DNA from 2 places in the Mediterraneibacter gnavus ATCC 29149 genome. Region 1 is predicted to be linked to the other one. Evidence: predicted binding sites of a transcription regulator. Region 1 holds the regulator's gene; the other holds the start of a gene.
What was found. The regulator NrdR, encoded in region 1, represses ribonucleotide reductase genes. The targets are predictions, from matches to a motif close to CACAANATNTTGTG.

Region 1 (16,079 bases):
AGGTGACATTTTGGGATGGAGTTTCTACTATTTGACAGGTGGCTATATTGGAATTCACTGGACAGAAATTATAATGCCAAAGAAGAAGTATTTACCTGTAGTGATTTTGGGGATTGGTATGTGTTTCAGCTTTGTATTATCTTTTGTCTACGGGGAGAATGGATGGATTTATATATATAAAATGTGTGGGGCTGCTTTTTTATGGTACTTCATTTCAGCAATAGAGTTGGCACAAGCTCCGGGATGGATGAAAAATACATTTGTTATTTACGCAGTTCATCAGATAATGGCACTTTTTATTAATAAACTAACCAATTTGCTTTTTGGAAATAGTATGTATGTAGGTGGAATTATATTTCTGTTCATACCTGTTGTGGTAGTAGTATTTTGTTATTTTATGGAATTATTTATGAAAACATATTTTCCGACTGTGTGGAAGATAATATCTGGGAGAAGATGAGTCTCAAAATCAAAACCCCCAGGAGAATCTCAATCAACATGATTCTCCTGGGGGTTATTTTACTTAAGCATGAATCGTAGTTCCGGTCTTACCCTTGAGTGCATCATTGATCTTGTCATAAGATGTGATCAGAGCGGTACGTCCTTCCCTTTCTTCTACAAATTCAACGGCAGCCTGGAATTTCGGGAGCATGTTGTAGACTCCGAAATGTCCCTGTTCCATATATTCTTTTGCCTGTGCAGCTGAGATTTCTCCCAGTTTTTCTTCGTTGTCTTTTCCGAGATTGATACATACCTGCTCTACACTTGTCAGGATGATCAACTGATCGGCATCCACACCTTCTGCAAGTTTTCCGGCAGTCAGGTCTTTTTCAATGACTGCGCTGGCGCCTTTTAAGTGATTATCCTGTTCCAGTACAGGGATTCCGCCTCCACCGGCAGCGATTACGACCTGATCAGCATCCAGAAGTGCGTTGACTGCATCCAGTTCCACGATCTTCACAGGATGCGGAGCGGAAACGACTCGTCGGAATCCTTTTCCGGCTTCTTCGATCACATAATTTCCTTTTTTACGCTCTTCGTTGGCTTCTTCTGCGCTCATGTAACGTCCGAGAACTTTGGTTGGTGTATAGAAAGCCTCGTCATAAGGATCTACGATAACCTGTGTCAATACAGTGCTGACTGTACGGTAGATTCCGCGGTTCATCAGTTCTTCCCGGATTCCGTTCTGGAGATCGTATCCGATATAGCCCTGGCTCATGGCAGAACATACAGACATCGGTGCAGCTGTATAATTTTCATGACGCTGTCCGAATTCATTCATGGCAGTGTGGATCATCCCTACCTGTGGAGCATTGCTGTGGGTGATCGCAACCTGAAATCCGGCTTCGATCAAATCTGCGATTACTTTTGATGTATTTTTTACTGCGACTTTCTGCTCCGGCAATGTAGTTCCAAGAGCACGGTGTCCCAGTGCAACGACAACTCTTTTCTTCATAGTCATATCCCTTTCGTTAAATAATTGTGATGAGTAAATTATATTATTTTTCGTACAAAAAAGCAACGTTATTCCACGCAGAAGTTGTGGATTATCGATAAAAGGCAAAGAAGACATCCAGCAACATCAGCATTCCCAGCAGAACACATACGCAAAGCAGGAACCAGAGCGGGATTTTTCTGGTAACCTGTTTCCATTTTGGTGCGATGAAATACTGGCAGGTGCATCCGATCAGTCCCAGGAACACGGCATCCGCAAAAAACGGAGGCAGCAGAGATGGACGAAAGTATTGAGAAATTTTGTGCAGGTCTGCGTGCCAGATCATCTGGACTGTAAAATCTGAAAGGTATCCAATCACAGAGTATAATAACCCGTTCATACAGAATGCCAGAATCGGATTTTTTGCAAATCGGTGCAGCATCGTTACGCTGAGAACACCGCAAATTCCATAAAGAGGAATCCATGGACCAAGCAGAATACTACGGTTCAAAAAGACCCCTTCCATTGTGAGATAGCTCAGTGTTTCCAGAATCCATCCAAGAATGGAAAACAGAAAGAACAGCGAGGCCAGTGTCAGCGAGTGATAGAAACCGGTCGGAGCCAGAGGCTGATGCACAGCACGGACCGGCGGCTGGACAGAAAACAGAAAGGCCGGATACTGATGTGGTTCAAAATAGGCAATCTTTGTATAAGGTCCTTCGGAATCGTCATAAAGCGCTTTGCGGATCAGTAGCTCGTCATCAGAAAGCTCCTGTTCCAGAAGTGGATCATTAAACAGTTCGTAACGGGGAGCGCGGGACCGGATATAATTTTTTCGCAGGGTCATATATAATTCAGCATCGGTGGCTGTCTGATAAGGATTGACAAACAGAAAATCCAGAATACCGAATGTAAGGAGAGAAAGAATGCTCCATCCGATAAAAGACAGATGCAGAAGAAACATCCGCCATTTGTTTCCGCGCATCAGCTGTCTGGATAAAAAGAATGCATCCTTTCGTCCCATCGTCGGGTTCTCAGCCAGTATATAAGGAATCATGCTGTATTCGTACTTTTTGATGATGCCGCCGATGAACGTCAGGTTCCAGAAAGTCTGAAAAACACAACGGCAGGTCATGATCCATGCAGGGTGGGAAAAGAAGTTCACTTTGTAAAGAAAGAAAAGCTTACTGATCGTTGTCTGCTGATAAGTGCGTGCCTCCAGAAAGAAACGGGCTTCTCCGACAAGCAGCACGTTTTGAATGAAGACAGTGTAGAGAAAAGAGAGCAATACCCCCAGGAGAAGCAGAAAAAACGAGGTGGAAAACGGATCAAGGAAGGCCTCGTTGACAGTCTTTAAAGTGGCAAAGATAAAAGATCTTCCACTGGTATATATATTGAGGATGTGTTCGAACAGAGTTGCCAGTGGTGCACCGGAAAACGAAATCTGAAATACGTGCTGCAGCGTGTCTGTTGCGATCGAGGAATTGGAGGCATCTGGAAAATTCAGATGTGTCTGAACAAAAATTGTTTGCAGTCCCGGGCGAAACTGCCGGAAAATAAAAGTGGAAGATGCAAATGAGGTCGTTAAAAATGCGATCAGAAAACAGACAGATACCATTTTCTGATAGTTGCTCTTTAGTGATTTTTTTGCCTGATGTTTCAGATGTTTTCTTGTCCACATAACAGGATTCCTCCGATTCTGATGATAGACCTATTATAGTTGCTTCACGCCAGACTGTCAAAGAAGATTTGCACCTTGTCAACAGAACCTGAAATCTGCTAAAATTTAGATTGCTGTGAACAGTAACCATAGAACAAGGAGGATGAAAAGTTGAGAAAATTGATTCCTTATTTGAAAAACTATAAAAAGGAAAGTATTATCGGACCGCTGTTTAAACTTTTAGAGGCGGTATTTGAATTGATTGTGCCATTAGTCACTGCAAGAATTGTTGATATCGGAATTCAGAACCGGGATATCCCGTATATCTGGAAGATGGCGGCATTGCTGGTGGCGTTTGGTGTAATGGGACTTTTGTGTTCCCTGCTGGCGCAGTATTTTGCGGCAAAAGCAGCTGTCGGTTTCGGAACAGAACTTCGGCATGATCTGTTCTGCCACATTGAACAGCTTTCTTATGCGGCAGTAGATAAGGCTGGCAGCGCCACGCTGGTTGTCAGGATCACAAGTGATATCAATCAGGTACAGTCCGGTGTCAATCTGGTGCTTCGTCTGTTCCTGCGATCGCCGTTTATTGTGGTAGGTGCAATGGTCATGGCATTTACGATCAATGTAAAGACCGCATTGATCTTTGTCGTGACAGTTCCGCTTCTGGCGCTTGTGATCTACGGTATTATGATCGTGACGATCCCGCTGTATAAAAAAGTACAGAAAGCACTGGATCAGGTGCTTGTCTCTACCAGAGAAAATCTGGCGGGAATCCGTGTGATCCGTGCGTTTTGTACACAGAAGAAAGAGCAGGAAGAGTTTGATACAAAGAGTGAGATACTGATGAAGCTACAGTTTCTGACCGGACGGATTTCAGCGCTGTTGAATCCGATGACATATATTATCGTCAACGCCGGGATTATTGCGGTTGTCTGGTATGGGGGCGGACAGGTATATGAAGGGCTGCTGACACAGGGAGAGGTAATCGCCCTGGTCAATTATATGTCCCAGATTCTTCTGGCGCTGGTGGCTCTGGCGAATCTGATTGTTTCCTTTACAAAAGCAGTAGCATCTGCAGCCCGCCTGAATGAGGTGTTTGCACTCAAATCCGAGCTTGTGGACGGAGAGTGGGAGAAAGCAGAGGCGAAAGTGGAAGCCGTGAAAGTAAAGATGGAACACGTGACATTCTGCTATCCGGGCAGTCAGGAGTCGGCGCTGGAGGATATTTCTTTTACCGCGAAAGCAGGAGAGACGATTGGAATCATTGGAGGGACAGGTTCCGGCAAGACAACTCTGGTCAATCTCATTCCCCGGTTTTATGATGTGACAGAGGGAAAAGCCGAAATCGATGGACTGGAGATTTCAAAATACCGGACAGAGGCTCTGCGAAAACAGATTGGAGTGGTTCCGCAGAAGGCAGTGCTGTTTTCCGGTACTATAAAGAGTAATCTTCAAATGGGAAATGAGCAGGCATCCGAACAGGAGATGTATGCGGCATTAAAAACCGCACAGGCTTTGGAGTTTGTGGAGGAGAAGCCGGGAAGGCTGAATGCTCCTGTCAGCGAAGGCGGAAAAAACCTGTCGGGAGGGCAGAGACAGAGGCTGACGATCGCAAGAGCACTGGTGAAAAATCCACAGATCCTGATTCTGGATGACAGTGCATCTGCGCTTGATTTCGCTACAGATGCGGCACTTCGAAAAGCATTGTCCCAGGATACGGAAAATATGACCGTATTTCTGGTATCGCAGAGAGCATCCTCTGTCATGCATGCCGATAAGATCCTGGTATTGGATGACGGAAAGATGGTGGGATACGGCAATCATGAAGAGCTGCTTGGAGCGTGCGGTGTCTATCAGGAAATCTGTCGGTCTCAGTTTTCGAAAGAGGAGGGGGTTCAGTATGCATAAAAAGAAAAAAAGTGTATGGAAAAAGATACTCTGGCTGATTCGGCCCTATCTGCATTTTTTGATGCTATCATTCGTATTTGCGGGTATTTCTGCGTTGCTGACATTGTATGCTCCGATTCTGATCGGTAATGCTGTGGATCTGATTATTGGAAAAGGAAGTGTGGATTTTGACGCGATCGGCAGGATTCTGTTCAGGCTGGCAGGGATTATTGTTATAACAAGCGCTGCGCAGTGGCTGATGAATCTGTGCAACAACCACATTACGTATCGGGTAGTTAAGGATGTCCGTACAAAGGCATTTGCAAAGCTGCAGAAGCTTCCTCTGAAATATGTAGACAGCCATGCATATGGAGAGACCATCAGTCGGATCATCACCGATGTGGAGCAGTTTTCGGATGGACTCCTCATGGGATTTACTCAGTTCTTTACCGGTGTGGTGACGATTTTGGGAACCCTGGTATTTATGCTCCTGATCAATGTGAAGATTGCGTTGGTTGTAATCCTGATCACGCCGGTATCTTTGTTTGTGGCAAGCTTTATTGCGAAGAGAACTTATGTGTTTTTTAAAGCACAGTCAGAGACCAGAGCACAGATGACATCCCTTGTCGATGAAATGGTGGGAAATCAGAAGGTTGTGCAGGCATTTGGATACGGTGACCGGGCAGTGGAGAGGTTTGATACGATCAACAAAAAGCTCCAGAAAGTCAGCCTGCAGGCGATTTTCTTTTCGTCCATTACGAATCCGAGTACCCGGTTTGTCAACGGACTGGTGTATACAGGGGTTAGTATTGCAGGTGCGTTTACCGCAATCGGAGGCGGGATCACGGTGGGGCAGCTGTCTTGCTTTTTAAGCTATGCAAACCAGTATACAAAGCCGTTTAACGAAATCTCAAGTGTGGTCACAGAGCTTCAGAATGCACTGGCATGCGCACGGCGGGTATTTGACTTTATTGAGGAACAACCGGAAGAGCCGGATGCGGCATCGGCGATCGAACTGAAAAATCCAGACGGCAGTATGACACTGGAACATGTCAGTTTTTCTTATAATCCGGAGATTAAGCTTTTACAGGATCTGAACCTGAATGTAAAGCCGGGTCAGAAAATTGCGATTGTAGGACCGACGGGATGCGGAAAGACGACGCTGATCAATCTTCTGATGCGTTTTTATGATATTCAAAGTGGAGAGATCCGTGTCGGCAATACCGGAATTCAGAATATTACAAGAGACAGTTTGCGGGCCAACTTTGGAATGGTTCTGCAGGAGACCTGGCTGAAAGCAGGAACGATCGCAGAGAATATTGCGTATGGAAAAGAAGATGCCACAAGGGAAGAAATCATTGCGGCGGCAAAGGCGGCTCATGCGCATGGGTTTATCCGGAGAATGGAGCAGGGGTATGATACGCTGATTCAAGAAGAGGGCGGAAACCTGTCACAGGGGCAGAAGCAGCTTTTGTGTATTGCCAGAGTTATGCTCAGAATTCCGGATATGTTGATTCTGGACGAGGCAACCTCTTCGATCGATACCCGTACAGAAATGAAGATTCAGGAAGCGTTTCAGAGTATGATGAGGGGACGTACCAGCTTTATTGTGGCACATCGGCTTTCTACTATTCGGGAGGCAGATGTGATCCTTGTGATGAAGGATGGAAATATTATTGAACAGGGCAGCCATGAGGAGTTGTTAGAAAAAGGCGGATTTTATAAAAATCTGTATGAAAGCCAGTTTGCGTCTTAGAAAAAAGCCCGGGGAGATCATGCATTTCCCCGGGCGGTCATATATTCATGCTCGCGTTTTAATTCTGCAAGACAGTCTTTTGCGAGCCAGTGCTGATTGGTCGGTGTGAGGATCGCTTTGTACGGAAACGGTCCCGCACCGCTTTTTTTCAAAGCAAGAAGCGCCTGATCCAGCTTCTGGTTGGAAAGTCCGCAGAATACGATCATTGTATCGGAGAGCTCTTCTCCGTCATAAATTTCTTCAGAAGGTGTCATGTCCGGCAGCCCTGCAAGTACACCGAGAGGCTGGCTGTAATCTTTGAGTGTAATGTGGCGGAGACGCACACGAAGCGGAAGCAGTGCACGTTCCACTTTCTTTTTTACTTCTTTGTCTGATATATGGAATAATAAAATACTTTCTCTCATACAGATGAAATCTCCTATCTATCTTTTTGCATTTATTGTAATAGATTTTATCTTGTAAGGAAAGGGCAGATTATAAAAAATCTATTGACGGGTACAGGGAAAAGAAATATAATAGCTGTATTAAGAAGATAATACAATAATACGACAGGTGTACAGCACACCAGACACAGCCGGGAGGAAAAGTATGATTGAGATTAAGAATCTGACAAAGACGTATAAGTTGAATAAAAAGCAGATGAAAGAATCCAGAACCACAAATCCGATCAAGACGGCAGTCAATGCTCTTACGCTGACTGCGAAAAAAGGTGAGATTTATGGCCTTTTGGGACCCAATGGAGCAGGGAAGACGACTACGCTGCGCTGTATTTCCACGATCATCAAGCCGACAAAGGGCGAGATTTATGTAGATGGGCATGAGGTGCGCAAAGAGCCGGAGAAAGTGCGGGAAAAGATCGGATTTCTGACCGGAGATATCAAGCTGGATCCACAGTTTTCCCCGGATTATATGTTTGACTTTTTCGGGAAGATCCATGGAGTGAAGCCGGAGAAGCTCAAAGAACGAAAAGAGGAACTGTTTACTTATTTTGGGATCAAGGATTTTGCGCACAAAAAGATGAAAGAGCTGTCAACCGGAATGGGGCAGAAGGCTGCAATTGCAGTCAGCCTGGTACATGATCCGGATATTGTTATTTTTGATGAACCGACAAACGGTCTGGATGTCGTGACGGCAAGGAGTGTGACAGACTATCTGAAGCGCCTGAAAGAGGAGGGAAAGCTGGTCATTATTTCTACACATATCATGTCAGAGGCAGAGAAGCTGTGTGACCGGATCGGAGTGATCATTGACGGAAGGAAAGTGATGGAAGGGCATCTGGAGGATATCTTAAGAGAGACACAGACAGAAGATCTGGAGGATGCGTTTTTTGAATTGTACAGTCAGGTAAAAGGAGGCGGGGAAGATGCGTGAGATTCGATTGATCTGTAAAAAAGAATTATCCAGAGTGCTGACAGACAGAAAGATGTTATTTTCTGTATTTCTTCTGCCGGCGATCATCATGGTGGTCGTAATGAATGTAATGACCAGTTTTTCGAAAAATTTGGAGAATGATGTCAAATCTCATGCGCCCATTGTTTATCTGCAGAATGCCCCGGAGGGTGTGGAGCAGTACTTGAAGGCGTATAATGAGAAGATGGATCTGCGCACGGTGGATGACGAACAGAAAGTGACAGAGGAAATCAGAGATGGATCAGCCGATTTGTGGATTGCTTTTCCGCAGGATTTTCTGGAGCAGATAGAAGTTTATAAGACAGGGGATGAGATTCCTCAGATCAAAGTTTATTACAATCCGTCCGAAGAGTATTCGCAGGCTGCCTATGAAGGTGTGGCAGGCGGATGTCTGGAGGTTTACCGGCAGGCACTGTTGTCAGAGCGTGTCGGAGATATGCAGTCTTTGACAGTATTTACGGTGAATTCAGACAATCCGGACATGGTAATCCAGGATGAACAGAAAGCCGGCGGCAAAGCACTTGGCATGATGCTTCCGTATTTTGTGACGATCTTACTTTTTGCGGGAGCAATGGGACTTGGAACCGATATGGTGGCAGGTGAAAAAGAGCGTGGTACCATGGCAAGTATGCTGGTAGCGCCGATCAAAAGAAGCTCGATCGTACTCGGAAAAGTATTTGCGCTGATGATCATTTCAGGAATCAGTTCGGTTGTATATGTTGCGGTTATGGTAGGCTTTCTGCCACAGATGATGGGGGCTTATGGAAGTGAGGGGCTGGGACTGAGTCTGGAAGTCGGGCAGGTGCTGATGATGGCATTTTTGCTGATCGCGATCGCATTCCTGTATTCCGGAATCATTGTTCTGATTTCTGTCTTTGCAAAAGATACAAAAGAGGCAAGCAGCTATATTATGCCGGTTTATATGCTGATTCTGGTTTTGGGGATTGCGACAATGTTTACGACGCATAATATTGAAAACTGGTATTATGCAGTACCGGTGTTTAATACAGCGCTGGCGCTGCAGGGTATTCTTACAGGGGATGTGAGTGTGATGCAGTATGCGGTGACACTGGCAGAGACATTGATCCTGGGAGTGATACTGATCACGGTAATCGCAAAAGCATTTGAAAGCGAAAAGGTAATGGCAAAATAGAAGTTGTTTCAGACAGAGCATTTCACAAAGAGAAGGTGCCTGCATATAGTAACAGTAAGAAGGCTGCTGTATGCAGGCGCTTTTTATAGCGGCAGAACGGATTTCGGGAAGCGGGTGTGAGGTGTGAGGTGTGAGGCTCTGTGAACTGAGGGAGAAAGAAGTGATCAATATATGTAACTGCAGAAGACTTGGCTGTGTGGTGGATGTGGATATTGATGTCTGCGATGGAAAGGTTCTGGCGATCATTATTCCGGTTCCCGGGAAGATTTGCGGGATACTTGGCAGTGACGGAGAATATGTGATTCCGTTCGGTTGTATTAAAAAAATCGGGCCGGATATCATTTTGGTGGAAATCTGTGAAGAAAAGTTTTTGCAAAAGTACTAGATGTTGGTTATAATGGGGAAAAGAAACCAAATGCAAAGGGAAAAGAAAGGCGGAAACGAGTATGAAATGTCCGTATTGTGGTCATCCGGATACGCGGGTGATCGATTCCAGACCGGCGGAGGACAACAACGCCATCCGAAGAAGAAGATCCTGCGATGAATGCGGGAAACGATTTACAACCTATGAGAAGGTAGAGACGATTCCTCTGATCGTGATCAAAAAAGACAATAACAGAGAACAGTATGACAGATCTAAGATTGAAGCCGGAGTTTTGCGGGCATGCTATAAGCGTCCAGTTTCAGCACAGCAGATCCAGCAGACGATCGATGATATCGAGCTCCAGATATTTAAAAGAGAGGACAAAGAGATCCCAAGCAAATTGATCGGAGAGATCGTGATGGATCGTCTCAAAGATCTGGATCCGGTCGCCTATGTCCGTTTTGCATCTGTATACAGAGAGTTTAAGGATGTGAACACATTTATGTCCGAACTGAAGAAGATCCTGGAGTAGCTGTATGCGAACCTATAAATTGACGATCGCTTATGATGGAAGCCGGTATCAGGGCTGGCAGAGACAGAGCAATACAGACAAGACGATCCAGGGGCTTTTAGAGCAGGCAGCGTCTGAGGCGGCAGGATATCCGGTGGAAGTACAGGGATCAGGACGCACAGACGGCGGTGTCCATGCGAAAGGGCAGACGGCCAGTGTGATCCTGCGCGGAAAAGTACAGGAGTCTGAGTTTTTACAAAATATGAACCGGCTGCTTCCTTTGGATATCCGGGTGATCGAAATGGAACTGGTAAAGAACGGATTTCACGCGAGACTCAGTGCAGTTGGAAAATGTTATGAATACTGGATCGATATGCGGGAAAAACCAGATGTGTTTATGCGAAAGTATACCTATCATTATCCGAAAGAGCTGAATATAGAGGCGATGCAAAGAGCAGCGGATGATCTGATTGGACGGTATGATTTTGCCGCATTTACGGACAAAAAGGAGGAAAAGTCCACAATTCGCACAATTTATGCTATAATCGTGGAGGTACAGGGGGACAAGTTGAGGATCGAATACCGGGGCAGCGGTTTTATGTATCATATGGTGAGGATCCTGACAGGAACTCTGTTGGAAGTAGGAGACGGAAGAAGAACGCCGGAATCGGTAAAGGCTGCACTGGCAGGCAGAGACAGGGCAGATGCCGGATTTCTTGCACCTGCAAGAGGGCTGACATTAAAAGAAGTGTATTATTAGATTGGGGGCGGGTACGAAAGTAGACGGTCCCTTTTTGGGTTTTTCTAAAGAAAACAGGAGGATTTATGAAGCTGATATCATGGAATGTAAATGGAATCCGTGCCTGCGTACAGAAAGGATTTCTGGAATTCTTTCGGGAAGCAGATGCAGATATTTTCTGTCTGCAGGAGACAAAGCTGCAGGCAGGTCAGATTGAGCTGGATCTGGAAGGGTATGAGCAGTACTGGAATTATGCCGTGAAAAAAGGATATTCCGGAACGGCTGTATTTACAAAAAAGAAACCATTAAATGTGACTTATGGAATCGGAATCGAGGAGCACGATCAGGAAGGTCGTGTGATTACACTGGAATTTGAAGAATTTTATTTTGTGACTGTGTACACGCCGAATTCTCAGAACGAGCTTGCCAGACTGGATTACCGCATGAAGTGGGAATCTGATTTTCTGGCGTATTTGAAGAAACTGGAAGAGGAGAAGCCTGTGATTTTCTGTGGTGATCTGAACGTGGCACACAAAGAAATTGACTTGAAAAATCCGAAGACGAACCGGAAAAACGCCGGATTTACGGATGAAGAAAGAGGAAAGTTTACCGAGATGTTAAATGCGGGATTTATTGATACATTCCGGTATTTCTATCCGGATCAGGAAGGGATTTATTCCTGGTGGTCTTACCGGTTCAGTGCCAGAGCAAAGAATGCAGGGTGGAGGATCGATTATTTTTGCGTTTCAGAATGTTTGAAGGACCGGCTTGCGGATGCGAAGATCCTGACAGATGTTATGGGATCAGACCATTGTCCGATCGAGCTGGATTTAAAATAAAAAGGAGAGAATGAACATGACAAAGATTGATATTATTTCCGGATTTTTAGGAGCCGGAAAAACAACATTTATTAAAAAGATGCTCAAAGAAGCATTTTCGGGAGAACAGGTTGTGCTTATCGAGAACGAATTCGGAGAGATCGGGATTGACGGAGGATTTCTTAAGGAAGCGGGAATTGAAATCAGGGAGATGAATTCCGGATGTATCTGCTGTTCGTTAGTCGGAGACTTTGGAAAATCCTTAAAAGAAGTGGTAGATACGTATCATCCGGATCGGATTCTGATCGAGCCATCCGGTGTTGGAAAACTTTCTGACGTGATCAAAGCAGTGCAGGATGTGCAGGATGAGATCGAAGCGGAGCTGAACAGTTTTACAACAGTTGTAGACGTGACAAAATGCAGATTATATAAGAAGAATTTCGGAGAATTTTTCAGCAATCAGATCGAATATGCAGGTGCGATCATCTTAAGTCGTACAGATAAGGCAAAACCAGAGAAAGTGGAAGAAAGTGTTGCGCTGCTTCGCAAGTTAAATGAAAAGGCTCCAATCATCACAACTCCAATCGAGCAGTTGTCAGGAGAGAAGCTTCTGGAGACAATGGAGCACAGCAAATCTCTGGAAGAAGAGTTGCTCCTGGAAGAGGAAATCTGCCCGGAATGCGGACATGTGCATGAACACGCACACCATCACCATTGCCATGAAGAACACGATCATCATGAGCATCACCATCATCATGGAGAGGAGTGTGGCTGCGGACATGGCCATCACCATGAGCACCATCACGAGCATGAACATCATCATGATGGGGAGTGCGGTTGTGGCTGCGGACACAATCATGACCATGAACATCATCACCATCATCATGCAGATGAAGTGTTTACAAGCTGGGGACGAGAGACGATCAAAACCTACAGCAGGGAAGAAATCAGCAGAATCTTAAAGACGCTGGAAGAGGATGACACATACGGAACTGTTCTTCGTGCAAAGGGAATGGTCGCAGGTGCAGACGGAGAGTGGATTTATTTTGACATGGTTCCGCAGGAGCATGAAGTCAGAAGCGGGGCAGCGGAATATACGGGAAGAATCTGTGTGATCGGTTCCAGGCTGGAAGAAGACAAGCTGGAAGAATTATTTGGACTGAAAAAATAGAAACTACAGACAGGAGAGAGAACAATGAATGAACCGGATGTAATGGTTTATCTGATGACTGGATTTTTAGACAGTGGAAAATCCCAGTTTTTAAAGTTCACACTGACACAGGATTATTTTCAGATTGATGGAACAACGCTTCTGATTCTCTGCGAGGAAGGTGAGGAAGAGTTTGATCCGCTGGAAATGGCAAAGCATGGTGTGAAGATCATCAAAATAGAAGAACAGGAAGAGTTGACAGAAGCATTCTTAAATGAACTGCATGAAAAATATTCGCCGGAGCGTGTGGTGATCGAATACAACGGAATGTGGAAAGTCAGTGACTTTGAAGCGTTAAATCTTCCTGAAGGATGGGAGATCGAACAGAAGCTGACAACAGTGGATGCCAGTACATTCCAGATGTATCTGAACAACCTGAAGCCGTTGTTTGTGGAAATGGTACGCGGGGCGGAACTGGTGCTGTTTAATCGTTGTACAGATATTGAACCTCTGGCAGGATACCGCAGAAGTGTGAAAGTAGTCAGCCCACAGGCAGAAGTGATCTTTGAGGATGAAAACGGTGAGATCGAGAATATTTTCGGGGATGATGTGCCGTATGATCTGAACGCGCCTGTGATTGAGATTCCAAGAGAGGATTATGGAATCTGGTATGTGGATGTTATGGAAAATCCGGACAGATACAAGGGAAAAGTGATTGAATTTACCGCAAAAGTATTAAAGCCGAAAGGATTTCCGTCCAAGGTATTTCTTCCGGGACGGATGGCGATGACCTGTTGTGCGGATGACACTACATTTTTAGGATATATCTGCAAGAGCGCCTACGCACCGAAGCTGCAGGCAGGAGAATGGGTGAAGGTGCGCGCAAAAGTACAGTATGGACATGTATCAGTGTATAAAGGTACCGGACCGATTCTGGAGGCAGAGCATATTGAAGAAGCCGAACCAATCGAAGAGCTGGTTTACTTTAACTAAAAAGAGTGAGGGAGAGACAAGATGGAAAAAAGATTTGACGTAATCGCAATGGGAGAACTTTTGATTGATTTTACAATGAACGGACAGAGCGAACAGGGAAATAACCTGTTCGAAGCCTGCCCGGGAGGAGCGCCGTGTAATGTGCTGGCAATGCTGAACAAGCTTGGTAAAAAGACTGCATTTCTGGGAAAAGTAGGAGATGATCAGTTTGGAAGACTGCTGCGGGATACGATCAGCAGTGCAGGGATTGATGCATCTAATCTTCTGACTGATGATGAAGTGAACACGACGCTTGCATTTGTACATACTTTCCCGGATGGAGACCGAGAATTTTCTTTCTATAGAAATCCGGGGGCAGATATGATGCTTCGTGAGGAGGAAGTTGAGGAAGACTTTATCCGTCAGGCAAGACTGTTCCATTTCGGAACTCTGTCCATGACACATGAAGAAGTCAGAAAGGCAACAAAAAAAGCGCTTAAGGCAGCGAAGGACAATGGACTTTTAGTATCCTTTGATCCGAATCTGCGCCCGCCGCTGTGGAGTTCTCTGGATCTGGCGAAAGAACAGATGGAGTACGGATTCCAGTACTGTGATATTCTGAAAATTTCTGATAATGAGATTCAGTTTGTATCAGGAAAAGAAGATTACGATGAGGGAATCCGGTATCTTCAGGAGAAATATCAGATTCCGTTGATTCTTCTGACAATGGGGAAAGACGGAAGCCGTGCGTACTACAAGGGAATGCGTGTAGAAAGAGCCGGAAAATCAGTGAAGGCGATCGAAACGACAGGAGCCGGAGATACATTCTGCGGAAGCTCTTTAAATTATATTCTGGAGCATGATTTTGAAAATCTGACGGAAGAACAGCTGGGAGAAATGCTCACATTTGCAAATACAGCAGCAGCGCTGATTACAACCAGAAAAGGAGCGATTCGTTCCATGCCGGAGAAGGAAGAGGTTCTGGAATTTCTGCAAAAATAAAAAACTGCTTTCTTTTTCCCGATAAATAGTGTACAATGAAGCGCAGTACATGAAGATATGGGAGGAATATACAATGCCGGAAGCAGTAGCAGAAGAATTGTGTGTGAAGTTTAGAAACATCGATGAAATACAGGAATTTGCAAAAGCAGTGAATCAGTTTGATGGAGATGTTGATCTGAAACAGGGGAGAATTACGATTGATGCGAAGTCTCTTCTGGGAATCTGCAGTATGAATATAGAGGAAGAGATGGAACTGCAGGTGTTTAATGGGGATGCAGAAGAATTGAAAGAATTGATCAAGAAATTTCTTGTTTAAAGTATGTATACATCGATAACATAAGGGTATTTTCCAGTGGATGGGAGATACCCTTTTTCGAAAAAGAAAGGAGAGAGCAGGATGAAATTTACAAAAATGCAGGGATTGGGCAATGATTATGTCTATGTGAATGGTTTTGAAGAACGGATTGAAAATCCTTCTGAAATGGCTGTAAAAGTGAGCAACCGGAATTTTGGAGTCGGTTCGGATGGACTGATTCTGATCAATCCGTCCGAGAAAGCAGATTTTGAGATGGAGATGTATAATGCAGACGGTTCCAGGGGAGAGATGTGTGGAAACGGAATTCGTTGTGTGGCAAAATATGTTTATGATTATGGTCTTACCGATAAGACACATATTTCTGTGGAGACACTGGGCGGGATTAAATATCTGGATCTGACTGTAGAGGATGGAAAAGTGGTTCTGGTAAGAGTGGACATGGGAAGTCCGATCCTGACACCGGCGCAGATTCCGGTCATCGCAGATGAGGCGGAAGCGGTTGCTGTTCCGATCCTTGTGGACGAAACAGAATACCAGATGACTTGTGTTTCTATGGGAAATCCTCATGCAGTCATATTTATGGATGATATCGAACATCTGGAGATTGAGAAGATCGGACCGAAATTCGAGCATCATGAACGATTTCCGAACAGAGTGAATACAGAATTCGTGAAAGTCTTAGACAGACACACGGCAAGTATGCGTGTCTGGGAGCGGGGATCCGGGGAGACACTTGCCTGTGGAACCGGAGCCTGTGCAGTGGCAGTGGCATGTATTCTCGGAGGATATACAGAAAACAAAGTGACGGTTAAGCTGCTCGGAGGAGATCTGCTGATCGAATGGGATCGTGAACAGAATAAAATCTATATGACAGGACCGGCAGAGGTTGTTTTTGACGGAGTG
Region 2 (16,079 bases), 1.2 Mb from region 1:
AGAAAAGAAGATCACGATTCTGCTTTCCAGTCATATTCTGACAGAACTGCAGCAGCTGGCAACGGTATATGGCTTTTTAAGTAAGGGAAGATTACTGGAACAGATCACTGCGGAAACCCTGCATGAACGATGTACGGATTCTGTGGAGATTACAGTGTCAGACGTGCAGCAGTATGCCGTATTTCTGGAAGAACAGTTATCAGGAGAAGGATACAAAGTACTTTCGGATGGGAAAATCCGTATTGTAAATCCAAAACAGGATATTGAAGTCTACAGCAGGCTTGCAGCAGAACATGGAATTTTTATCCGGGAGCTGACCAGAAAACAGGCATCTTTGGAAGCGTATTACATGAATCTGAAGAAGGGGGGGAATCAGGGATGTTAAATTATATAAAAAGTGAATGCTACAGAGTGATGCACAGCCGCTCGACTTATGTGATGACAGGAATTATGGCAGTATTGCCGGTGTTGTTTCATATTATTTTGTATGTGACAGGTGTGGCCAGTAGTACAACGCAGGATTTTCCCTATGATATTACTTCTTTTTCATTCAGTTTTCTGGCAGGAAGTCCGATGCTTTTTACTTATGCAGGGCTGATTGTTGCAGCAGTTTTGTATGAGGAGGAACATAAAAACGGAAATATGAAAAATGCAGTGGCGTTTGGGATTTCCAGAGAAAAGCTGTTTTTGGGGAAATGCATAACTGCAGTTTTGACGGCAACGGTTATAATGGCGCTGGTATTGACTGCCTATATAGGAAGTGCATGGTTCTTGTTAGAGCATACGGGACCGACAAGCCTGAAAATTATTTTAACCGAGATTCCGGCAGTGTATGGAACAGCAGTTGCATCTATGATCCTGGGGATCGCACTTCTGGCATATTTCAAAAATGAGGTGATGGCAGCAATGCTGTGGGCAGTAATTGTATATGCGATACCGAGAGTGTTACTGTTGGCTGGAATGGTTTTACTGGGACAATGGGGCATAGAATTTTTGTGGGATTTTGCACAGCTTCTGCCTGCGAATCTGTTTCAGTTTGGAGCCAAGGTCAATATGTCTCATTGTGAAGTGCTGTGGAAGACTTCCCAGGGAATGACAAAATGTGTGATTGTGGGAATCGTGGGAACAGTGCTTGCGATAGTGGCAGGAATTGTAATGCTGCGGAAAAAAGAGGTATAAAAGGAGAATGAAAACATGGAACGAGATATTTTATTGCTTGGCAATCCCAGATTGTATGAGATTTCAGAGGAGGTGAAACGTGAGGAATTAGAAGAACTGCGCTCTGTTTTTACGGATATGTTTGATTGTATCAGAGGTATCCGACGAGATTATGGGTTTGGACGGGCAATTGCGGCACCACAGATTGGGGTACAGAAGCGGCTGATTTGTATTTTGACAGATCAGCCTTATGTCATTATCAATCCCCGGTTAGAATTTGTGGGTAATGAAATGATGGAGCTGATGGATGATTGTATGTCATTTCCAAATCTTCTGGTTCGGGTCAGACGCTATCGCCGCTGTATTTTACACTATCTGGACGAGAACTGGAAAGAACAGGAAATGTATCTGGAAGACGATATGTCTGAACTGATTCAGCATGAGTACGATCATTTGGATGGTATCCTGGCCACAATGCGGGCAATTGATAACAAGTCTTTTGTGATAAAACAATAGACAATTCTAATTTGAGCGAGAAAGGGATGAGAGAGATCAAATTACATCAGATATTTACGAAGGAGGGAAAGAGAAAATCATGAAATCTATTTTAATGATCGGTCAGTCAAATATGGCAGGAAGAGGATTTATAAATGAAGTACCGATGATCTGTAATGAAAGAATCCTAATGCTTCGCAATGCAGGATGGCAGATGATGGCGGAACCCATCAACTATGACCGTCCGAATGCAGGAATCGGGCTTGCGGGTTCCTTTGCTGCGATGTGGTGTATGGAGCATGAGGGAGAACAGATCGGGCTGATTCCATGTGCGGAAGGGGGAAGTTCACTGGATGATTGGGCAGTGGACAAAAATCTGTTCAAGAATGCAGTGATACAGGCTGGATTTGCGATGCAGGACAGTGAACTGATCGGTATCTTGTGGCATCAGGGCGAAAGTGACAGTTACGGAGGTGGTTATCAGACGTATTATAAAAAATTACAGGTGATTATTGAGTCACTCCGAAAAGAATTAAACGCATTCGAAGTTCCTTTGATTATTGGTGGATTAGGGGATTTTTTAGGAAAGAACGGATTTGGTCTGAATTGTACAGAATATGAACTTGTGAATGAACAGTTGTTAAAGTTTGCGAGAGAACAGGAGAATAGCTGCTTTGTGACTGCAGAAGGTCTGACTCCCAATCCGGATGGAATTCATATGGATGCGGTTTCGCAGAGAAGATTTGGTGTGCGCTATTATGAAGCATTTGTTAAAAGAGAGCATGTGCTAAAGCCGATAGAAAATGAGATGGAATTGTTGGAGCGATGCATCAGCGGACCACATACAAAAAGGGAAAAAATGTATCTGGCAATGGCAGAATTTGCAGCGGGGAAAATGACAGATGAGGAATTTGGCGAACGAATGAGAGTGATCACAGTAAGTTCAGAAGCGATGGAGGAATAGATGTGCTATGGGTATTATTTAGCGTTGCAATCGTGATCGCAGTTTACTTTGCCACTCGTTTTTTCTTATTAAAAAAAGCAATGAAAGAGGCAAATCGGGAGTTTCAGGATATTCTGAAAGATATACAGCAGAATCAGATCCTTCACATGGCGATGCCGGATAAAGAGCTGGAAAATATGGCGCAATCTGTCAATCAGGCATTGGAACAGATTCGAACAGAGCGTCAGGAGTATGAAAAGCGAGAGCGGGCATTTCAGTCAGAGATTGAGAATATCAGTCATGATCTGCGTACCCCGTTGACTGTGATATTGGGATATTTAAAGCTGATGAAGGGACAAAAGGAGACGGACATGGAGATGGTGGAGACGATCGAGCGGAAAGCAAAGACCATGCAAAGACTGGTGACAGATTTCTATGATTTGTCCCGACTTAGTGCCAGAGATTATGAAGTGGAGATCAAGGAAACAGATGTAGGAAGGATTCTTAGGGAATCACTGATGGATAGTTATCATATTTTAGAAAAACGCGCGTTGGAGCTGGAGGCGGAGATTCCGGAGCATATCATAGAAGTGTTAGGGGATGCATCGGCGTTGGAGCGTATTTTTTTAAATTTGATTCAGAATGCAGGACGATATGCACAAAGTTTTTTGCATGTGTTTGTAAGAGAGCAAAAGCAGCAGGTGTGGATCTGTTTTGAAAATGATGCCTTCAATGTGACAGAGGCAGATGTGGAGCATTTGTTTGAACGATTTTACAGGAAAGACCGGGCAAGAACACAGGAAGGAACCGGTCTGGGACTTACGGTAGCAAAGCAGCTGGCAGAAGCAATGGAAGCAAAATTGACTGCAGAACTGATCAGAGAGCCTGGAGGTGGGAAAGGAGAGATCATACCAAAACTGCGTTTTACATTAGAAATGAAAAAAGTAGAAAAATTTATGCAAAAGGAATAAAAATAAATAGAGTATTGCAATATTTTCGATTATAATGAAAGAAAAACATGTCGGAGGTATATGCAATGCGAGAGGAAAAAAAGAAAAAAAGAAAACGGATTCTTTCAGTAGTGCTTGCAGTGACAATGGGGATGTCCATGCTGACAGGATGTGGAGCATCTGAAAACAGCCAATCGGCAGAAACTGTCGAACTCAAAGGAGAGTATCAGGCATCGCCTTTTGTGCAGGCTGAGATCAACAGCGATACGGTAGAGTGGATTTGTGCAGCGTATGCCGTATATACGCAATATAATCATAAGACTCTGGGTGTGATAGGCGGATTATCAGACCAGGAAAAGGAATCTTCGCAGGACAGAATCAAACTGACACTTTCAGAGGGCTGGGGAATCAATGGCAGAGACGATGTGACAGAAGTCATCAATAAGCTGCTTATAAAAGGTCACAGGGAAACCTATTTAAAAACGGTGAAAAAATTGGAGAAGAAAGGCTTGCTGGAGCTTTCCACAGAAGAGGCTATGACAAATTTTTCCGAGGATGACGAGGAATTTGCGCGATATCAGGATGCTCATGAGATGTACACGCAATATGGAGAGCATGGAATGGATGGCTGGGATTACAGCAGAGCGCTTCAAGTGCTGGGGGACTGTTATCTTGCAGATTATATCAATCTGGAAGAATGTCTGGATCTGTCTCTTCCGATCGCAAAAAAGCTTCAGAGTGCATTTACGAGCTGGGAAGAACTGGCAGACAGCTATATATATGGATATGCGTTCTGGCAGAATGAAACAGCGGACGATGTAGAAACGAAGTTTCGAATTCAGGCCTATGCGGAATTAGTAGAAATGGAAAACAGTCCATATTCGGTTGCGTATGATACCAAATTGGAGAATACCTGGAAAGATGGGGAGAAACGGAAAGAAGAACGCAAAGCGTATGAAATGTCAGATGGATATGTTCCCATCCGATGTACAGATACAGAAAGTGTTCAGGTACGTCTTCCGGAAGAATATGTGTTTGACAAAGAAGATTATGAAGAGTATGAAAATACCAAATTTACCAAACCATGTGGGGATGGAGACAGCATCTATATCAGTTATCAGGCAGAATTTCTGGATGACAGGAACAATGCAGAATTGCAAAAAAAATATTGGACAGAAGGAAATGCACAAGAGAAGGAAAATGCAGAAAAGAAGGGCGGTACTTATGAAGCAGGGGAAATCAAGTCACTTTCCGTCAAGGAAGACCTCACCGTTTTTTATCTTGCTGAAAAAGAGGTGACGGAAGGCGGAACACAGCAGATTTCCTATCAGGCAGTGGCAGAAGTAGGGGGAAAATATCTGGTAAAATGCTATATCAGCGATGTGGCATCTCCGGGATATGAGCTGATGCTTGGCATGAATGAGGAAGCCCTGATAAAAGAACTGTTTTCTGATTTTAGGTGGTGAGCCTATGAATACACAGTGGGAATTGTATTTTCTGAGGCGGGAGATTGAGCGGCAGAAAATACAGAAACAGAGAAAGAAAAAGCGGCGCATATGGATTGCCGGTATAAGTGGACTGCTTGCATTGGTATTTCTTGCAGGCGGGATTTCTATGGTACGATTTTATAGAAGTGATTATGGAAAATTGAAGCGCGCAGCGGATCAGTATGATTTCAGACTGGCGGCAGTCAGGATGTCACAGTATGTGAATGAAAAATATGGAGAAGAGGTGTGCAGTTCCGGAGAGTTATCCGTCTCTCCCTGGGATCCATCCAATCTCCGATCTTATCTGGGGTTTCGGGCCGAATCAGAGGAGGATCCGGGCAAGGTGATCTATATGCTGTATTTGTCGAAAGAGAAAGTTGTGTATCTGGATACTTTTCAGTGGGAGGAGATTTCAGAAGATCTGATGCAGGAAGCTGCTGAGAAGACTGGAATTGATCAGGTGTGCTGTGACACGATGCAGTATTCGAGTGTGGAGCTGAGTGAGCCTTATTACTATTGTCCATGGGTGGCTGCAGGGGCATACATGACAGAATATGAAGGAAATCTGAAGCAGTTTTTTACAGAAGAGGTGAAGGTGCGTCAAGCTTTGCCTGATATAGAAAAATTGGGAGAACTTCGGATTAATGGGGCTTTTGCACTGTATTTTGGAGATTCTGCCGTACCGACCATGCGTGAACGGATTCAAAATCCAAATGTAGATTACCGAGAACAGTTTGAAACAGGGCTAAAAGCGATAGAAGAGAAATATCAGATCGATATTGCATCTGCTGTTTTGTTTCAAAGGGTATTTCTGGAGATGAAACAGGCAGTGACGGAAAAGGAGTCTTATTCGATTTTTCCGACGACATGGATGGAGTATGGAAAAGGGGAGACATTTTTCAGTCCGGCATATACACTTCTGAGCTTATCTTATGATCAGGTGTTTGAACCGAAAGCGGAAAAGGCAGCAGAAGGTGTGTATGTATTCTCAACCAATGGGAGAAGACGCATGACAGGGTATACCTGTAAAACAACAAAACCTCCAGAGGAAGTCCGTGATTTGGCAGAAAAAGAGCTCTCGGGATGGGAGTTTGATCAGACCTTGCTGTTCCATAGAAACGAGAATTACAGTACACAGGAATATCCGATTTCTTATGCCTTGGCAATTGATGCAGAGAAGCTGTATCCGGATCAGGAGATCTCTGTCATCGGATGGGATAATCTGGACTGGGCAGTGTGTCAGGCGAAAGAACAGAATCTATATCCGCCGAACCGTACTGCAAGAGCCACCTATCAAATGGAAGATGGGTTTATGGTATTTGGCGATACAGATGGATACGGAACGAAAAATTATGGGGATAAGCTGTATTCCATTTTGACCAGGTAATGGAGAGTGCAGGCGGAGGAGCGAAAATGGAAAAATATAATAAAAGAGTGCCTGGAAGGATATCCGGAGTTTTACTGATCTTGCTGGGAGGTTTGGGGATGGCATATAAAATCCTTCTGGTATGGATGGATATTCTGCTGATGCAGGAGTTTCAGAACGAAGAACTTCCGGAACTTGCACGGACGCAGATGGTTTTTACGGCAAAAGATGTATGTCTGGCGATTTTGTGTCTGATTTTGCTGATATGGGGAGTTCGTAAGATTGTGCGTGTGATCCGGTTTTACCGGTTTAAAAAGTTTATCGGAGATCGTGAGATCGTGGCTCTTGAGGAACTTGCAGAAAAGTTTCATACATCAAAGACGAAAATCCGCAGTGAACTGGAGATGATGATTCAACACAATTATTTGTTGCAGGGGCATGTGAATCAGGAGTTCCCGTGTTTGATCACAACGGATCAAAAATACAAGGAATATCTGCAGGTGCTTGAGACGTTGGAGCAGGAGAAGAAAGAATGGGAAGAACTGGGATTTGACGAAGAAAAACGAAAGATCGTGGAGCGTGCACAGAGCTGTCTTTCCAGGATTCAGGAGTCTGTGGCAGTCATTTCTGCGAAAAGAGAAGGAAAGGAAGTATTTCTGGAAGATCTGCACAAGCTGGAGTGCGGCGTGAAAAAGCTGATTTCCGTATGTAGTCATAATCCGGCAAATTTGCAGGAGATGAGCATGTTTTTGAATTATTATCTTCCTACGGCTGAAAAGTTTGCAAGAGAGTATGAGCAGCTTCTTGGGTATGAAAATTTCGGGGAAAATATGGAGAGTCTGAAACAAGATATCCCACAGGGAGTGAGGGAGCTTGCGGAAGCATTTGAACAGATTGCAATTCGGATGTGTGATAAGATGGAAATCAATATTTTCCAGGATATTACGGTTTTGGAAGTATTGATGGCTCAAAACAGCAGGAAAGGAGCAGGAACGGATGAGCAGAAAAAGAAAAATTCTTGATATTCTCGGTATGATTCTGGGAGTTCTTCTGGTGATCGTAAATGGAATGATGGTCGGTCTGGAATATATGTATCAGGTAGGGGATAAGATTTATATGCTCGGTACGATGCGCGACAAGATGATTCCACTTGTATTTGGTGTGTTCTGCTTTCTGCTTGGTGTGTTCCTGATCTACAGAGGGCCCCGGGATTTCAGACGATATCGCAGATATCAGCTTTTTAAAAGTATCTGTGCCGGAAGGGAATATGTAGAGATTGAAGAAATTGCCCGGGAAGGACGATGTTCTCCAAGTTCTGCGCTTCGAAGCACGAAACAGATGTTGAAAAAGCACTTGCTTACGGGAGCGGTTCTGGATGTGCAGGAAGGCATGATTCTGTTTGGCGAAGAGGTGAAAGCATCGTATCAGAAAGCATGGAGTCAGTGGAATCAAAAACAGAATGTGTACAGAGCAGTCGGGGTATCTCTGGAAGAGCAGGAGGCATTTCTTTTGGGAAAACAGCAGGCAGAAGAACTGCAGGAGCTGGCAGGAGAAATTGAGGAGTCTAATATTCGAGCCCTGCTGCAAAGGGTTGCAGAAGTCTATGTAAGCCGCTTTGATCATGCAGAGAAAGAGCGGGGCAATTTTGAGTTTCTTCAGACCGTACGGGCAGACTATTTGCCGGAGGTGGAAAAGATGGCACGAAAATATATTCAAATGGAAAAATTGGATGAGACAGCGAAAGATACGTTTGCGGCGGAAAAGTTTGGAAAATTTCTGGAGAATTTCCCGGGAATGGATGGCCTTTGAATCTTCGCTGGCAAAGTCTCTGCAATGGTGTTATAATGGATGCAGACTATGAGAAAAATGTAATAAAGGAGCGTATCTAATTATGGGAAAGATTATGCTGACAGGTGACAGACCTACGGGAAGACTCCATGTGGGACACTATGTAGGTTCTTTAAAGCGCAGAGTAGAGCTGCAGAATACAGGAGATTTTGATGAGATGTTCGTGATGATCGCAGATGCACAGGCACTGACAGACAATGCGGACAATCCGGAAAAGGTACGTCAGAATATTATTGAGGTGGCGCTGGACTATCTGGCATGCGGACTGGATCCCCAAAAGTGTACACTGTTTATCCAGTCACAGATTCCACAGCTGTGTGAGCTTTCATTTTATTATATGAATCTGGTGACAGTTTCCAGGCTTCAGAGAAACCCTACGGTAAAATCTGAGATTCAGATGCGGAATTTTGAGGCAAGTATTCCGGTCGGATTCTTTACTTATCCGATCAGCCAGGCAGCAGATATCACTGCATTTAAGGCGAACGTAGTTCCGGTAGGAGAGGATCAGCTTCCGATGCTGGAGCAGACAAAAGAGATTGTAAGAAAGTTCAACTCTGTTTATGGAGATACACTGGTAGAGCCGGAGATCCTTCTTCCTGAAAATCAGGCATGTCTGCGTCTTCCGGGAACAGACGGAAAAGCGAAGATGAGTAAATCACTCGGAAACTGTATCTATCTTTCAGAGGAGCCGGATGAGATCCAGAAAAAAGTATTCGGCATGTTTACAGACCCGACACACATCAAAGTGTCAGATCCTGGAAAGCTGGAAGGCAATACAGTATTTACTTATCTGGATGCATTCTGCAGACCAGAGTATTTTGCAGAATTCCTGCCGGACTATGCAAATCTGCAGGAATTAAAAGATCATTATACAAGAGGCGGTCTTGGAGACATGAAAGTAAAACGTTTCCTGAATAACGTACTGCAGGCAGAACTGGAGCCGATCAGAAACCTCAGAAAAGAATATCAGAAGGATATTCCATATGTATATGAGATTCTGAAAAAAGGAAGCGAAAAGGCTGAAGCTGTTGCAGAGAAGACACTTCAGGAAGTGAAAGCATCCATGAAGATTAACTATTTTAACGATCAGGAACTGATTGCAGCACAGGCTGAAAAGTTCAGAGAAGAATAGAAAAGATACCGGGAATCCTGTGAAAACAGGAGGTTCCCGGTATCTTTTTTACAGATCGTCGATCAGTGCGGTACTTTTTGCATAGGCGGTACTTTTGGCTTCAAAGAAGTCAGTTTTTACCATGTTGGCATTGGAATACTGGCTCACCCAGCGCATACTGTCCGGTTCCTGTGTTTGATCCGGATAGATCGGATCAAACCCCAGATTTGTGAACCGCAGATTTCCGAGATACTGGATATATTCCGTGATCATTTCTTTTGTCAGTCCGGCAATCTGATTCCCGATCACATAATGCCCCCAGGCGATTTCCTGACGAACCCCTTCTTTTAACATTTCCTTTAATATTTCGATATGCTCCGGTGTAAATAACTCCGGCAGTTCTTTCTTCATTTCCAGGATCATATTGCGGAACAGCCAGAGATGCGTGTTCTCATCCCGGTTGATATAGCGAATTTCCTGAGCGGAGCCTGGCATTTTCCCGTTTCGGCTTAGGTTGTAGAAAAACATAAATCCGCTGTAGAAGTAAATCCCTTCCAGAATATAGTTTGCCATCATAACTTTCAGCAAGGTGAAATCGTCTTTTTTCTCCTGAAATTCATTGTACAAATCTCCGATAAAGGTGTTTCTTCTTAGTAAATGCGCATCGTTCTTCCACTGGTAGAGAATATCGTTTCGTTCTACTGGACTGCAGATGGAGTCCAGCATATAACTGTAACTCTGGCTGTGTACACATTCCTGAAATGTCTGGATCGAGAGACAGAGATTAATCTCGTTTGCGGTAATGTATTCACCGATGCACGGGAGGTTTGCAGTCTGGATGGAATCCAGAAACACAAGAAAGCTTAAGATCTTGTTGTATGCAGTGCGTTCGTTCTCAGTCAGATTCGGATAATCCTTGATATCCTGGGACAGGTTGATCTCCTCCGGAATCCAGAAATTATTCATGGCCTGCCGGTACCAGTTGTTCACCCAGGTGTAGCGCAGATTGTTGAAATCATTTAAGTTGGTTGTATTGCCGCCGATCATGCGGCGGAGACGGATATCCGTGTCGCCGCCGGGATTGAACAGAGGCTTTTTCTTTAATTCAGACATAAAAATTCTCCTTGTTTTTCTTATTCAGATCAGGAAGAGCAGCTTTCGCATTCTTCTACTTCCAGAGATTTGCTTCGTACATAGTAAATGGTTTTTACACCTTCTTCCCATGCTTTCAAATACAGGTTGAAAATCTGACGCATGGTGAAATCATTGGTGATGTAGATGTTCATGCTTTGCGCCTGGTCAATGTGCCTTTGGCGCACTCCGCAGGCACGAATGCTGTAAGTCTGATCGATCAGATGGGCGTTTTTGTAATACCAGTAAGTAGCCGGTGACAATTCCGGTGCGACTCGTGGGAGCATACTGCCTTTTTTCTCTTCCAGAAAATAACGTTTCAGGATAGGATCTAGTCCGGCAGTCGTCCCGGAGATGATACTGGTGCTGCTGGTAGGTGCAACGGCGAGCAGATACGCATTTCTCATGCCCTGTGTGGCAACCTTTTTTTGCAGGGCAAGCCATTTTTCTGAATGATAGTCTCTTTTTTCAAAGTAGGCGCCGCTTTGCCAGTCACTTCCATTAAAAAGAGAATAACTTTCCTTTTCCTCGGCGAGATTGGTACTTGCAAGAATTGCCGCATAATTGATCGTCTCAAATACAGTGTCAGCAAATTTCAGATGTTCTTCACTTTCCCAGATAATTCCGTGCTTTGCCAGCATGTGGTGGTAGCCGCTGACGCCAAGTCCGATGCTTCGGTATTTTTGATTGGTCAGCTTTGCATACGGAGTGGGATAGAAGTTCAGATCAATCACATTGTCCAGTGCGCGGACAGCGGTAGAAACAATCTCTTCCATATAAGAGGTATCCGTAACCGGAAGATGACCGAGGGAGAGACTGGCGAGATTGCACACCACGAATTCTCCGGGTCTGGTCACAGTGACAACGACGGTGTCTCCGTCTGTGGTCTGTACTTCTTTGCTTACTTCTTCAATTGCCTGCATATTCTGGGCAATCTCGGTACAGAGGTTGGAGCAGTAGATCATTCCGGCATGTCCGTTCGGATTCATGCGGTTGACCGTATCTCTGTTAAATGTAAACGGAGTTCCGGTTTCGGCAGCAGACCGAAGAACCAGGCGGATGATATCTTTGAGTGTGACTGTCCGTTTGGAAATACGGGCATCCTGTACACAATCCAGATAGCGGCGTTCCCATTCTTCTCCAAAGTAGTCTTCCAGATGGTATCCCTTTGCCTGAAAAATCTCATGCGGACACATTAAGTACCAGTTTTGATCCATATCTTCTTTTGCCATTTTCCAGAATAAATCCGGATAGCAGACTGCCGGAAATACGTCATGCGCTTTCATGCGGTCATCTCCGTTGTTCGTACGGAGCTGTAGAAATTCCGGGAGATCCCGGTGCCATACATCCAGATAGACGGCAACCGCACCCTGACGCATACCGAGCTGGTCTACGGCAACAGCCGTGTCATTGACCAGACGGATCCAGCGGATCACACCGCCTGCGGCACCTTCGAATCCGCGGATATTACTTCCGCTTGCCCGTACTTTTCCGAAATACATTCCCATACCGCCGCCGAATTTGCTGACCTGGGCAAAATTATCGATACTTCGGTAAATCCCTTCCAGACTGTCTGGCACGGTATCGATGAAGCAGCTGGAGAGCTGATGATATGGCTTACGTGCATTGGAAAGTGTCGGTGTAGCCATAGTCACTTCCAGACGACTCAGCATATCATAGAATTTTTTTACCCAGAGCATCCGATCGTTTCTTTCATTCATGGCCAGATGCAGTGCGATTCCGAGAAACATCTCCTGTGGAGATTCCAGTGGAATATGGTCATGTGTGCGGATGACGTAGCGTTTCAGGAGCAGATCGAGTCCGGAAAAAGTAAATAAATTGTTGCGTTCCGCTTTTAAATAAGTTTCGGCAAGTAACAGCTCTTCCCGGGAGTAATGCTCCAGAATGTAGGAACCGTACAGATTCTGCCGGGTCAGATATACGAGTTTTTTGTAAAAATCAGAAAGTTCTCTGCGTGTTTCTTCCTGTTTTAAGTGAAAACTGAATTGAAAATATAATAGTCTTGCAGCAATAAACTCCCATTTCGGAGCTTCTGCGGTGGTAAGTTCTGCTGCGGCCTGAAACAGACTTTCAAGCTTCTGCCCGCAGGTACTCTGCGGTGTGAGAAAACTGCGAAATTTTGTATTCAGATACTCCAAAGAGTAGCAGATTTCAGGGAAATCAGTCTGGATCTCAAGCAAAATCGCATCCAGTTTTAAACGGGCTTCATCAGGAAGAACGTTTGAAAACTCCTCTGAGAGTTTATTTCTATTAAAAATTCCTGTAGGATCGGTCGTTTGCATGTAGTGTCTCCTTTTCGTTTTAAGTTGTAAAAATACAAAATATAGTGGATTTGGAAATTATAACACAAGATATTGGATAATTCTAGTCCGGATTTGAAAAAAGTGATCAGTGAGAAAAATAATTGAGAACACAAAAAACCTCTGCAGATATCCTGCAGAGGTTAGCGTGCGATAGAAGATTCGAACTCCCGACCTTCTGGTCCGTAGCCAGACGCTCTATCCAGCTGAGCTAATCGCACCCGTTAAGAACAAATGTCGTTCACAACGAAATTAAGTATAACCTGAAGCAATCGATTTGTCAACAACTTTTTTGAAAAAATTTAAAAAATTTTGAGATATGTACAGAGACGTAAGAAGGTGCTATAATAATCCAGATTGTATGAGGCAGAATTCTGCCTTAGAAACTATGGAGGACAAAAGATGTATCAGTATGATTATTTAATCGTAGGAGCCGGATTATATGGAGCAGTGATGGCACATGAGCTGCATAAAAAAGGGAAACACTGTCTTGTGATCGACAGAAGAGACCACATCGCTGGAAATATTTACTGTGAGGAGATCGAAGGAATCCATGTACACAAATATGGTGCCCATATCTTCCATACTTCCAATCAAAAAGTGTGGGAGTATATCAATCAGTTTGCCGAGTTTAACAACTATATCAATTCTCCGATTGCTGTATACAAGGATGAATTATACAATCTCCCGTTTAATATGAATACATTCAGCAAAATGTGGGGAATCCGTACACCCGGGGAAGCGAAAGAAATGATTGCAAAACAGGTGGCAGAATGTCAGATTACAGAGCCAAAGAATCTGGAAGAACAGGCATTGTCTCTGGGCGGTCGTGATGTTTATGAAAAATTGATCAAAGGGTATACAGAAAAGCAGTGGGGACGTGACTGCAAAGAACTCCCGGCATTTATTATCAAACGGCTTCCGTTCCGTTTTACTTATGACAACAATTATTTCAATGACCGCTATCAGGGAATTCCGATCGGCGGTTATAATGGAATCATCGAGAAGATGTTAGAGGGGGTGGAAGTCAGAACAGGTGTTGATTTCTTTGAATTCCGAAAAGAACAGGCGGATATTGCAGAAAAGATTATTTTTACAGGAATGATCGACGAGTATTTTGAGTATCGGCTGGGAGCACTTGAGTATCGTTCGGTGAGATTTGAAACAGAAGTATTAGACTGTGATAACTATCAGGGAAATGCAGTGGTCAATTATACAGAGCGGGAAGTTCCGTACACAAGAATTATCGAGCACAAGCATTTTGAATTCGGACAGCAGGAGAAAACCGTAATTTCCAGAGAATACTCTTCTGAGTGGAAAGTGGGGATGGAACCGTACTATCCGGTAAATGATGAAAAGAATACCAGATTGTTCGAAAAATATCAGGAGCTGGCAAAAGCGGAAGGAAATGTCATTTTTGGAGGTCGTCTCGGCGATTATAAGTATTACGATATGGATAAAGTGATCGAAGCAGCACTGAATCGACTGGAAACAATGGAATAGAAAAGGGTGAGAAGATGGAAGAAAACAAGAAAAAAAATCTGATGCGTCAGATCATCCGTTTTGCATTTGTAGGCGGAAGTGCATTCGTCATTGACTATGGAGTGATGATCTTTCTGACAGAGATGATCGGAATCAATTATCTGATTTCCAGCGGAATTTCATTTTCGGTTTCGGTTATTTACAATTATATTTTGAGTGTACACTGGGTATTTGATGTGGCGGAGGACAGAAGCAAGAGAGCAGAGTTTGTCATTTTCATCATACTTAGTGTGATCGGACTAGGAATCAACCAGCTCGTGATGTGGATCGCAGTCGATATTTTTAGAATGTTCTACATGATCGCAAAGATCGGGGTAACAGCAATTGTAATGGTATATAATTTTATTACGAGAAAACTGTTTCTGGAAAAATAGAGACAGAAACACATGATGCAGGCACAGAAAAGTGCTTGCATTTTTTATGGAAATCGAGTAAGATACAATTACTTTTTATATTCTTTAATTCATATGACGGCAGGAAGTTTTCTGTCATCAGATACAGATTCGGTCGAATCTATTTTTCACAGAACAGTAGTTAAAAAGAGAGCAAGGATGCAGAGAGGAGAAGGAGTGAAAGACGAGAAAGGATATGATGTAGTTCGTTTTATTGAACATGGAGGAAAATGCAGGCCTGCCATGGACTATGTGAGAGGGCAAACTTTAATTGGACGTCTTCAGACGGAGAAAAAGATACCAAAAAAGCTTTTATTTCAATGGTTTCGGATGCTGTGTACTCAGCTGGATTGTTATCATCGAAGTAAAGGGATGCAGTGTTACCGGTATTTGAGCCCGTACAGTGTGATCGTAACGCGGGAGGAGAAGCTGCTTTTACTGGATCTGAGTGTACCCGGCAACGGATTTGTGATGAAGAAAATGCAGATACCGGCTGTCCGCGCGCATTTCGTGATGCCAGCAGGAAAGAAACGAAGCGGCATGGCAGTCGGAATAGACTTGTATGGTCTCGGCAAATTGTTTCAGTTTATGCTGGCATATACGAGTGTGGTTCCGCCGCTTACCTGGAAGGAGGAGTTTATGATGTCATTGGTGATCCAAAAATGTACAGGGGAAAATGGAAAGAAAACATACCGGGAATTTGATCAGATCCTGCGGGAACTGCCAAGAGGCGACAGGCGGAAATCCTGTTTCCGTAAAATAAAAAAAGCCCTATAACAGGGAGGATGCCAGGTGACCGTTGTCACGGTCCCTGGCGAGTATTATGAAAAAGTTTATTCGAATAGTATCACTACTATGCGGCATCTTTTGCTATCAAATGTTTTATCTTCATTTGATATTTATAGTATAGTCAGGAGAAATGAAGAAACAATGTTAATAAAATGAAAGAATTTTGAATGATAAATGAACAAATTATGAACAGCAAAGTCGCGGTTGTAAGGGGAAAGAGAACTTGATATAATGGACAAAATGACAGATGTGAAAGGAAAGGGAGGATAAGAGATGTCACAGAAAGAATTTCTGGAAGAGCTGCGCACAGCGTTGAGCGGAAAACTGAGTGCTCAGGCTGTTTTAGAGAATATAGAGTATTATCGTAATTATATAGAAGGAGAAGTGCGAAGTGGCAAATCCGAAGCTCAGGTGTTGGAGATGCTCGGAGATCCGTGGATTCTGGCAAGGACGATCTCAGATGCGCAGGATGGTACGGATGATTCGATTGTAAATGAAGCGGGCGGCAGCGATTATGGTGCTTACGGAGAAGAGACCGGCAGACAG

Region 2: a site for NrdR is predicted at 12,826-12,839, ahead of FXV78_RS02650 (ribonucleoside-diphosphate reductase subunit alpha). Genes of this name have one in related genera too.

What each region holds. Positions count from the first base shown of each region.
Region 1 covers NZ_CP043051.1:1,689,060-1,705,138, forward strand. Annotated here, with positions in the region: gene FXV78_RS08235 (acyltransferase family protein) at 1-460, shown strand, start outside; gene arcC (carbamate kinase) at 524-1,456, opposite strand; gene FXV78_RS08245 (DUF975 family protein) at 1,548-3,116, opposite strand; gene FXV78_RS08250 (ABC transporter ATP-binding protein) at 3,267-5,006, shown strand; gene FXV78_RS08255 (ABC transporter ATP-binding protein) at 4,999-6,741, shown strand; gene FXV78_RS08260 (DUF3783 domain-containing protein) at 6,759-7,145, opposite strand; gene FXV78_RS08265 (ABC transporter ATP-binding protein) at 7,330-8,112, shown strand; gene FXV78_RS08270 (ABC transporter permease) at 8,105-9,304, shown strand; gene FXV78_RS08275 (YlmC/YmxH family sporulation protein) at 9,435-9,689, shown strand; gene nrdR (transcriptional regulator NrdR) at 9,751-10,200, shown strand; gene truA (tRNA pseudouridine(38-40) synthase TruA) at 10,205-10,939, shown strand; gene FXV78_RS08290 (exodeoxyribonuclease III) at 11,005-11,757, shown strand; gene FXV78_RS08295 (CobW family GTP-binding protein) at 11,774-12,907, shown strand; gene FXV78_RS08300 (TIGR03943 family putative permease subunit) at 12,932-13,879, shown strand; gene FXV78_RS08305 (carbohydrate kinase family protein) at 13,901-14,860, shown strand; gene FXV78_RS08310 (HPr family phosphocarrier protein) at 14,934-15,176, shown strand; gene dapF (diaminopimelate epimerase) at 15,258-16,079, shown strand, end outside.
Region 2 covers NZ_CP043051.1:525,020-541,098, reverse strand. Annotated here, with positions in the region: gene FXV78_RS02705 (ABC transporter ATP-binding protein) at 1-385, shown strand, start outside; gene FXV78_RS02700 (ABC transporter permease) at 379-1,179, shown strand; gene FXV78_RS02695 (peptide deformylase) at 1,195-1,674, shown strand; gene FXV78_RS02690 (sialate O-acetylesterase) at 1,754-2,617, shown strand; gene FXV78_RS02685 (sensor histidine kinase) at 2,620-3,567, shown strand; gene FXV78_RS02680 (DUF1266 domain-containing protein) at 3,633-5,012, shown strand; gene FXV78_RS02675 (hypothetical protein) at 5,017-6,420, shown strand; gene FXV78_RS02670 (hypothetical protein) at 6,519-7,421, shown strand; gene FXV78_RS02665 (hypothetical protein) at 7,396-8,208, shown strand; gene trpS (tryptophan--tRNA ligase) at 8,291-9,379, shown strand; gene FXV78_RS02655 (ribonucleotide-diphosphate reductase subunit beta) at 9,428-10,471, opposite strand; gene FXV78_RS02650 (ribonucleoside-diphosphate reductase subunit alpha) at 10,501-12,792, opposite strand; tRNA gene FXV78_RS02645 (tRNA-Arg) at 12,958-13,031, opposite strand; gene glf (UDP-galactopyranose mutase) at 13,213-14,313, shown strand; gene FXV78_RS02635 (GtrA family protein) at 14,328-14,726, shown strand; gene FXV78_RS02630 (hypothetical protein) at 14,904-15,521, shown strand; gene FXV78_RS02625 (DUF1700 domain-containing protein) at 15,807-16,079, shown strand, end outside.